DNA from 3 places in the Synechococcus sp. KORDI-100 genome. Region 1 is predicted to be linked to each of the others. Evidence: predicted binding sites of a transcription regulator. Region 1 holds the regulator's gene; each other region holds the start of a gene.
What was found. Region 1 encodes NtcA, which controls nitrogen genes in cyanobacteria. Its sites were predicted from a motif close to GTANCNNNNGNTAC; they were not measured.

Region 2: the regulator NtcA is predicted to act here: its motif matches at 1,743-1,756, upstream of fmdA (formamidase).
Region 3: the regulator NtcA is predicted to act here: its motif matches at 1,652-1,665, upstream of glnA (type I glutamate--ammonia ligase).

The regions. Positions count from the first base shown of each region.
Region 1 covers NZ_CP006269.1:544,842-548,121, reverse strand. Annotated here, with positions in the region: gene KR100_RS02585 (cob(I)yrinic acid a,c-diamide adenosyltransferase) at 1-243, opposite strand, end outside; gene rph (ribonuclease PH) at 349-1,086, shown strand; gene ntcA (global nitrogen regulator NtcA) at 1,188-1,910, shown strand; gene KR100_RS02570 (DUF3084 domain-containing protein) at 1,938-3,131, shown strand; gene KR100_RS02565 (resolvase) at 3,128-3,280, shown strand, end outside.
Region 2 covers NZ_CP006269.1:70,574-73,853, forward strand. Annotated here, with positions in the region: gene KR100_RS00420 (hypothetical protein) at 1-433, shown strand, start outside; gene KR100_RS00425 (formamidase) at 551-1,597, shown strand; gene fmdA (formamidase) at 1,807-3,012, shown strand; gene KR100_RS14600 (FmdB family zinc ribbon protein) at 3,088-3,280, shown strand, end outside.
Region 3 covers NZ_CP006269.1:1,769,865-1,773,144, reverse strand. Annotated here, with positions in the region: gene KR100_RS08900 (class I SAM-dependent methyltransferase) at 1-71, opposite strand, end outside; gene glnA (type I glutamate--ammonia ligase) at 167-1,588, opposite strand; gene KR100_RS08890 (allophycocyanin subunit beta) at 1,816-2,340, shown strand; gene KR100_RS08885 (alanine--glyoxylate aminotransferase family protein) at 2,444-3,280, shown strand, end outside.

The DNA of each region.
Region 1 (3,280 bases):
TTGTGCGATCAACACCCGACTTCCGAGCCCCGCTGCACGCACCGCCTGACTGAAGACCGTTGAAAAACTGCCCCGATAGGGAGCGGTATGCACCTGCAGCTGACCTTCAGCCTCGACAAGATGCAGTGGAGCCCTCGAGGGAACCGACGGCAGGGGAAGCAAACCGGCTTGATCAAGGACCAGCGAGTCCTGGCTGGGGAGCTCCGCCGATTGAGTGCGCGTGGATTTCAGGCTGGCGGTCATCACGGTGATGGTCAACCGGACACCCCGGAAGACCTTGAATGTAGCGGCGAGTTCATGAGGATCAAGCCCATTGACACTACCTGTGGTGTGCTGTCCAATCATTCCATGAGTGATCAATTCGCTTCTCGCCGAGACGGCCGCGACATCAACGACTTGAGACCCTTCAGCGTCAGCTGGAACCCCATGGGATTCGCACTCAGCTCACTGATCGTTCAGACGGGCCAAACCTCAGTGCTGTGCAGTGTCTGCCTGGAGGACAAGGTGCCCCGCTGGCGTCAGGGAGAGGGGCTGGGCTGGATTTCAGCCGAGTACCGGCTCCTGCCCGGCTCCACGCCTGAACGCCAGCCAAGAGAACTCATGAAACTGTCGGGTCGCACGCAGGAGATCCAACGCTTGATTGCCCGAAGTCTGCGAGCCGTCATGGACATGCAGGCCCTTGGCGAACGCAGTCTGCTGATCGACTGCGATGTGATCCAGGCCGATGCCGGCACCAGAACGGCGGCGGTCACAGGAGCCTGGCTTGCCCTGCGTCACGCGACAGACGTTCTGCTGGATCGTGGCCTGCTCGAACGCGACCCACTGATCAATCAGGTCGCTGCTGTGTCCGTTGGCCTGGTCGATGGAACGGCCCTGCTCGACCTGGACTACAGCGAAGACAGTCGAGCGGAGGTGGACCTGAATGTGGTGATGGCGTCTGATCGACGACTGCTTGAAATCCAGGGGACAGCCGAACGGGCTCCATTCAGCCGCGAGCAACTGAATCAACTCCTTGATCTCGCCGAACCCGGCCTGCAGAGCCTGTTCTCCGCCCAAACAGAGGCCTACATCCGCTCCAGAGCCTGAAGCACCGGGAAGACGGCAGACAAATAGTAATGACTGTTACAGGATGAACCTTCGTCGATCCTTAGCTTCCTGAGAGGAAGATTGATCCAAGCGGCGAAACCATGAATGCAGCCAGCAGTGGTTTCACTCGCTACTCCCCAACCGTGCCTCCATCAGCATTGGCGTCGCAGGCTCCCTCGAGCCGCTCCTTGCTCGATGTGATCCGTGATCTCGATGGTGCCAGCAGCGAACTGGTGGAACGCAATAAGACAATCTTTTTCCCAGGTGATCCAGCGGAGCGCGTCTACCTGATCCGCCGTGGAGCGGTTCGCCTGTCCCGCGTCTATGAATCAGGTGAAGAAATCACCGTGGCTCTTCTTCGAGAAAACAGCCTGTTCGGGGTGCTCTCGCTGCTGACGGGACATCGATCCGACCGCTTTTATCACGCTGTCGCCTTCACCCGCGTTGAGATGGTGACCGCCCCCGCAGCCTCCGTTCGCGCTGCAATCGAAGCGGACACCGCCGTTGGCCTGCGACTGCTGCAGGGACTGTCCAGTCGGATCCTTCAGACGGAAACGATGATTGAGACCCTCACGCACCGCGACATGTCCTCCCGTCTGGTGAGTTTCCTGCTGGTGCTTTGCCGAGATTTCGGTGTCCCTGATGACCTCGGCATCACGATCGACCTTCGCCTCTCTCACCAGGCGATCGCTGAAGCGATCGGATCCACCCGCGTCACGATCACCCGCCTGCTGGGAGACTTGCGCCAATCAGGATTGGTGCAGATTGATCGCAAGAAGATCACCGTGCTGGATCCAATCGCTCTGGCCAAGCGGTTCAGCTGAACAGGTCATGCCTGCAGGGAGTAGCCAGTGAGCGGCTGGCTGCTCGTCCTGTCGTTGCTCATCCTCGGTGGAGTGCTCTCGACCCTTGGCGATCGTTTGGGAAGCCGGGTTGGCAAAGCTAGGCTGAGCTTATTCAATATGCGACCTCGGCGTACAGCCGTTGTCATCACGGTTCTCACCGGCAGCCTGATCAGTGCCCTCTCCCTTGGCCTGATGCTGCTGGTGAGTCGCCAACTACGCGTCGGCTTGTTCGAACTCGACGCGCTGCAGCAGAAGCTCAATGAGAGCCGACAGCAACTGAAAGTCAATCTGGCGGAACTCGAACAAAACAGAATCGCCCTTGCCTCTGCCGAAAAGGATCGACGGACGGCCCGAGCTGAAACTCAGGAGGTGGAGAGGAAGCTTGAGGAAGCCAAGCAGCGGGCCGGTCGGCTGCGTGAAGAACTCGCACCACTGCAGGCCCAACGTCAGACCCTGGAAGCTGAACGCGATCGGCTCAGTCAAGACATCGCAGCTCGTGACGCCGATATTCGACGCACCGAAACAGAGCTCGCGGCCGTCCGCAATCGCATCAGCGCTGGAGAGACTGAACTGAAACAGCTGGAACGCAATCTGATCGCCTTGCGGCGTGGGGATGTTGCTCTCAGCAGTGGACAGACCCTGGCCACTGCCACCGTGCGTCTGGATGATCCCAGCCAGGCCAAGCAGGTGATCGATCGCCTGCTGCAGGAGGCGAATCTGACGGCTTATGGGCGGGTTCTGCCGGGCAACAAACCAGACAAACAGATCATTCTTGTCCCCCGCAGTGATGTGGAGAGGCTCCGCAAAATGATCAGCAAACCTGGAACCTGGGTGGTGTCGATGCGCTCCGCCACAAACGTTCTCAGGGGAGAGGCCATCGTTTACGCCATTCCTGATGTCCGCCCCAATCGCACGGTTGCCCGTCAGGGAGAAGTGCTGGCCAGCGCCACTCTGGACGCGACAAAGCGGACTCCAGACACCATCCGAACCAGCATGAACCTTCTGCTGGCCTCCGCTTTCGCCGAGGTGAGGCGGAGGGGCTCGCTGACGGAGGGGCTGCAGTTCGATGCCAACGCCCTCAACCAGTTAGGCCAGTCACTGGTGAATCGTGACTCCGGATCGGTCAATCTCCAGGTGGTGGCGGCGCACACCAGCGAAAGCGTTGACCCGGTCCAGGTGTTGATCCAACTCGCACCATGACAAGGGTGATCGGATTCGATCCCGGCCGCAGCAAGTGTGGCCTGGTCCTGGTCAGGGCTGACGCAGCCCAGGTGCTCGACAGCGATGTGCTGGTGCCTGAGGCTGTGCTCAACACGCTGGACCAATGGAGTCAGGGTGGCAATCTGCCG
Region 2 (3,280 bases), 470 kb from region 1:
GTTTCAAGGGTGCAAGACCGTTCCGAAAGAAGTGAAGTACCAAGACGCACAACCGGGAGATGTCCTTGTCGTAAGCGACAACACGATGATCGAACTGTCCCATCCCTTCAAGGGAGGAGAACCAAACGGCCTCTTTGACGGGGGTGTCATCGTTATCGAACCCGACAACACCCGAAAACAGATCGAAATCAACGTTGTCTGCAGCATGCCCGACCTGCCTAACTGGCCTGAGTACGACAACATCTACGGACGCTGGCTGGAGACCGACGAGAAACCAGGGGTTGCTGGGGGAGACACCGATTGGCAACTGTTGATGTACTTCGATGGCAACCTTGTCAATCAAGGAAAAGAAGAATCGCCGCCATGGGCGAAACGCCTTGCTGAGAACCTCTGTCGCAAGGGCGACTTCCAAGACGAGACGACGAAAACTTAGTAACGCCTGATACTTAAATCAGCAACCCTTCCCAAAAACAAGCCTGAAATAGTTTCAGATGCAACATACGGCGGGCGAACCGTGATGCACCATGAAAATGGTTCTCATTCTTGCCCTATGGCCAGTACAGGTAGCGTCAGTTCCTGGGACGAATCACTGCTTGTTGCGATGATTCAGTACCCAGTTCCTGTGATCAAGGGACCGGAAGACATCCAGACACAGGTCGATCAAATCTGCAAAGCTGTTGCCACAACCAAGGCCGGCTACCCAGAAGCTGATCTGATCGTGATGCCTGAGTACTCCACTCAGGGACTCAACACAGCGATCTGGACCTACGACGAGATGCTTCTCCGCATCGACTCACCCGAAATTGATCGTTTCCGACAGGCATGCAAGGAAAACGACGTGTGGGGCGTCTTTTCTTTGATGGAAGTGAACGACGATCCAAGCCTCCCGCCGTTCAATTCCGCGATCATCATCAACTCAGACGGTGAAATCGCTCTGCACTACAGGAAACTGCAGCCATGGGTTCCCATTGAGCCCTGGTCACCCGGCAACTATGGAATGCCTGTGTGCGATGGACCCAAAGGCTCAAAACTGGCTGTCTGCATCTGCCACGACGGCATGTTCCCAGAGCTGGCCAGAGAAGCCGCATACAAGGGAGCCAACGTTTACATCCGTATTTCTGGTTATTCCACACAGGTGAATGATCAATGGATCTGGACGAACAGAACGAACGCTTGGCAGAATCTGATGTACACAATTTCAGTCAACCTGGCTGGATATGATGGTGTCTTCTACTACTTTGGCGAAGGAACAGTCTGCAATTACGACGGCAATGTTATCCAGCAAGGGCACCGCAACCCCTGGGAAATTGTGACGGCAGAACTCTTCCCCCGATTGGTGGATAAAGCCCGCGAGAACTGGGCACTCGAGAACAATATCTTTAATCTTGGTTGCCGGGCCTACGTAGGCAAACCTGGAGGAGAAAAAGCCAATTACCTTACCTGGGTTGAGGATCTCGCCAATGGTGAATACAAACTGCCATGGGATAGCAGTGTTCGCATTCGCGATGGCTGGAAGTACTACCCAGACGGGGTCAAGCTTGGGCCGATGCCAAAAGCAGAAACCCCTGCAGCTGAACCAGTAACAGCACCTGTCTGAGTTCAACTCATGTCAGGCCCCAAGGATTGCTTGGGGCCTGATTAGTTCATTGAGAAATAAAATTTCGCATTAGCATTACCAACTTTTCTGCGCAGTTAAATTAGTAACAACGTTATGAAATAACAATAATCATTTTTGTCAGCACGTATCAACTGCAACCATTGGATCTGGAATGTCTGGATTCAATGGGATTGTTGCATGCAGCATTAATGCCTGAAACTCTTTTCAAAGTTGATCTCACGAAACCGATGGATCAACAGGAAATGCCAGGACATAACAGGTGGCATCCCGATATTCCAGCCGTTGCCTCTGTCAATCCAGGTGACGTCTTTCGGATTGAATGCAAGGACTGGACTGACGGCCAGATCAAAAATGACGACAATCCGCAAGATATTGCTGATGTGAATCTTGAGGTTGTTCACGTTCTCAGCGGGCCAATTTGGGTGAATGGTGCGCAACCCGGAGATATTCTTGTCGTCGATATTCTTGAAGTTGGCGCATTACAAGGAGACGAGTGGGGATTCACTGGAATCTTTGCCAAGGAAAATGGTGGCGGTTTTCTGACTGATCACTTCCCGAAAGCTGCAAAGGCGATCTGGGATTTAGAAGGTGTATACACATCCTCACGACACATTCCAGGCGTTCGATTTGCTGGCATTACACACCCTGGACTAATTGGTTGCGCTCCCTCAATGGAGCTGCTCAATGAGTGGAATCGACGCGAAACCGAACTGGTCAACACAGCTCCGGATCGCCGCACCTACGGCGCAGGACTTTCTGGAAGTGAACCCGTTCTCGCAGCACTTCCAAATCCCAACAGTGCCATCCTTGGCAACGTTGAAGCCAGCGATTTTGATCGAATCGCAAACGAAGCCGCACGCACAGTTCCTCCGAGAGAACATGGTGGAAACTGTGACATTAAAAACCTGACCAAGGGGACAAGAATTTACTTCCCTGTGTATGTTGAGGGTGGAAAACTTTCAATGGGCGACATTCACTTTTCACAAGGTGACGGCGAAATCTCCTTCTGCGGAGCTATTGAAATGTCTGGCTACCTTGATTTGCATGTTGATGTGATCAAAGGAGGAATGGCAAAGTACGGAATGGTCAACCCAATGTTTAAAACCAGCCCTGTTGAACCTCACTTCACAGATTACCTTGTTTTTGAAGGTATCTCTGTTGATGAGTTTGAAGGCAAGCAGTATTACATGGATGTGCACATCGCATACCGTCGAGCGTGCTTGAATGCGATTGAGTATTTAAAGAAGTTTGGATACACTGGAGAACAGGCCTATTTACTTCTCAGTTGCGCGCCTGTGGAAGGACGCGTTAGCGGGATCGTTGATATTCCAAATGCGTGTTGTACACTTGCGCTTCCCACTTCAATCTTTGACAAAGATATTCTCCCTTGCTAATTCTTCTAATTAATTAACCCGATCAACTAATAAGCTTCCATCAATTTCGGTGGAAGCTTTCTTGATTCACTCACTATGCCTGTCTACGAATTTGAATGCAAGTCTGACACTTGTTCATCTGTGTATGAAGTCTGGAGGTCAATTGACCAACGCTCCTCAGACACGCAATGCCCTGAGTGTGGTTGTGATGGCAAAAGACTGTTCTCTCCACCAATGATGCTATCGACAACTATTCGGTTGAAGACAGAGGATAAGAATCCAAAGGTTG
Region 3 (3,280 bases), 1.2 Mb from region 1:
TGAGCGAGTCCTGCAATGCTCTTTCCCTGCTGAAGGGTCTGATAAGCGAGCTTGCCCAGGGAATTCGCCATGGCCGAGAAAAACCAAGGTCTATTTCATCAAAAAAGCCCGCTCTCCGGAGGGAAAGCGGGCCGGTTCAATCATAAACGGTTCGATTTCGACGCGATCAGGCGTCGTAATACATCGTGAATTCGTGGGGGTGGGGACGCTGACGCAGCTGCTGAACCTCTTCGTATTTGAGATCGATCCAGTTGTCGATGAAGTCATCGCTGAACACACCGCCTTCGGTGAGGAACTGACGGTCCTGATCGAGGGCTTCCAGGGCTCCGTTGAGGGATGGAGGCACGGTGGCGATGGATTTCAGCTCTTCCGCCGGCAGTTCGAACAGGTCCTTGTCAAATCCGTCGCCGGGGTCGATCTGGTTCTTGATGCCGTCGATGCCGGCCATCATCATCGCGCTGAAGGCCAGGTATGGGTTGGCGAGGGCATCGCCGGAGCGGAACTCGAGACGCTTGGCTTTCGGACTGGGGCCTGTCAGTGGAATCCGCACTGCGGCTGAGCGGTTGCCCTCGGAATACACCAGGTTCACAGGTGCTTCGAATCCAGGCACCAGACGCTTGTAGCTGTTGGTGGTCGGATTGGTGAAGGCAAGGAAGGCAGGGGCGTGGCGCAGGATGCCGCCGATGTACCAGCGAGCGGTCTGCGAAAGATTGGCGTAGGTGCCTTCCCCGAAGAACAGCGGTTGACCACCCTTCCAGAGGGACTGGTGGACGTGCATGCCGGTGCCGTTGTCGTTGAAGACAGGCTTCGGCATGAAGGTTGCCGTCTTGCCGTACTTCTTGGCGACGTTGCGCACGACGTATTTGTAAGTCATGACGTTGTCGGCGGCCTGGATCAGCTGAGCGAACTTCATGCCGAGTTCGTGCTGTCCGGCGCCGGCCACCTCGTGGTGGTGCTTCTCGATGGGAACCCCAAGGGCGCCCATGGTGCTCAGCATTTCCGAGCGGATGTCCTGGGCGGTGTCGTTCGGGGCAACGGGGAAATAGCCCTCTTTCAGCTGGATTTTGTAAGCGAGGTTGCCGCCTTCTTCGATGCGGCCGGTGTTCCAGGAGGCTTCGATCGTGTCGACGCTGTAAAAAGCACCGCCCTCGCTGGAGTTATAACGGACGTCATCAAACAGAAAGAACTCAGGCTCTGGTCCGAAGAAGGCGGAGTCCGCCAGGCCGGTTGCGTTCAGATAGTCGAGGGCGCGCTGTGCCAGGGAGCGGGGGCAGCGGTCGTAGGGCTCGCCGCTTCGGGGTTCCCCGATTGAGCAGATCATGCTCAGGGTCTTGTGGCGATAGAAGGGATCAACCCAGGCCGAATCCGGATCGGGGATCATCGCCATGTCTGAGGCGTTGATGGCCTTCCAGCCCCGGATCGAGGATCCGTCAAAAGCCAGTCCCTCGGTGAAGGACTCCTCCTCGATCATGTCCGTGCACACGGTCAGGTGTTGCCATTTGCCGTGCAGGTCGGCGAATTTCAGATCAACGAACTCGATGCCATCGTCCTTGATCTGACGAAGGACGTCCTGAGGTGTTTTTGACATGGAGAAGCTTGCGCCGAGGGGGCGTGTTTATCGGGACGGTAAAGATCCCAATGCCCCCATTTTGTATCACTAGGCACCCTTCCAGTCCGTCACTCACCTGGTTTGATTCGTTCCCGTTTCATCCGTAACCGTTTCTGTCAAATTCGCTGAATCTCAGCCGCACTGTGGCTTTTCGCTGGTTCTGCGGTGTTACCTTCCGCGGAGGGAGTGTCTGGAGACCCCAGCGAATGCGTGATGCCATCACCGGGCTGATCGGTCGTTATGACCAGCTCGGTCGCTATCTCGACCGGCAGGCGCTCGACAGCATCGAGACCTATCTCGATGAGTCCACCGTTCGCATCGCTGCGGTCGAGCTGATCAACCGCGAGGCTGCGGAGATCGTGCGAGAGGCCAGTCAACGTCTTTTTCAGGACGAACCAGAGCTCCTGCTGCCTGGCGGCAATGCCTACACAACCCGACGACTGGCGGCCTGTCTGCGGGATATGGACTACTTCCTGCGCTACGCGAGCTATGCCCTGATTGCGGGGGACAGCACGATCCTCAATGAGCGCGTTCTGAACGGTCTCGATGACACCTACAAGAGTCTCGGTGTCCCGACTGGTCCGACCGTTCGCAGCATCGCGCTCCTGGGTGAAGTGCTGATCGAGCGCCTGCTGTCCGGTGGCATCAGCTCCGATCGTCTTGGTGCCGTTCGTCAGCCGTTTGATCACATGGTTCGTGGTCTGGCTGAGACCAACGTGCGGAAGCGTTGATGCAGATTCGCTGGATCGGAGCGTTTCAAAGGCGCCTTGATCTCCTCCCAACGGCGATGCGACTGCGTAGGCTCATCGCCCAGATGTCTCGTTCCTGGTCTTGGTGACGAACGCTTCCTTCTCTGTCGACAACCGTCACCGGGAGGCCCTTGCGCCGATCGCCACGCCCGACCGGCTGCTCCTGGGTCCCGGCCCGTCCAATGCCCACCCCACGGTGCTGGATGCCCTGGCCCGCACGCCGATCGGCCACCTGGATCCCCTTTACGTCGAGCTGATGAGTGAGGTGCAGGAGCTCCTGCGCTACGCCTGGCAGACCGATCACCGCCTCACGCTTCCCATGAGCGGCACCGGCAGTGCTGCGATGGAAGCCACGATCGCCAACACCGTCGAACCGGGCGACACGGTTCTGGTGGCGATCAAGGGATACTTCGGCCTGCGCCTCGCTGACATGGCCGGTCGCTATCGCGCCGATGTCAGAACCATCGAGAAGCCATGGGGCGAATGGTTCACTCTCGAGGATCTGGAGGCGGCCCTGATTGAGCACCGGCCAACCATCCTGGCGATGGTGCATGCCGAAACATCAACGGGTGTCTGCCAGCCGATGGAGGGAGTCGGGGATCTCTGTCGTCAACACGGCTGCCTGCTTCTGCTCGACACGGTCACGTCACTGGGCGGCGTTCCCCTCTACATCGATGAGTGGAAGGTGGATCTGGCCTACAGCTGCAGTCAGAAGGGCCTCAGCTGCCCACCAGGACTTGGGCCCTTCACCATGGGACCTCGGGCCGAGGAGAAGATGAGTGCCCGCAAGGACAAGGTTCCAAACTGGTATCTGGACGTCTCGCTGCTCAACAAGTACTGGGGAAGTGACCGCGTCTATCACCACACGGCCCCGGTGAACATGAACTTCGGCATGCGCGAGGCACTGCGTCTCCTGGCGGAA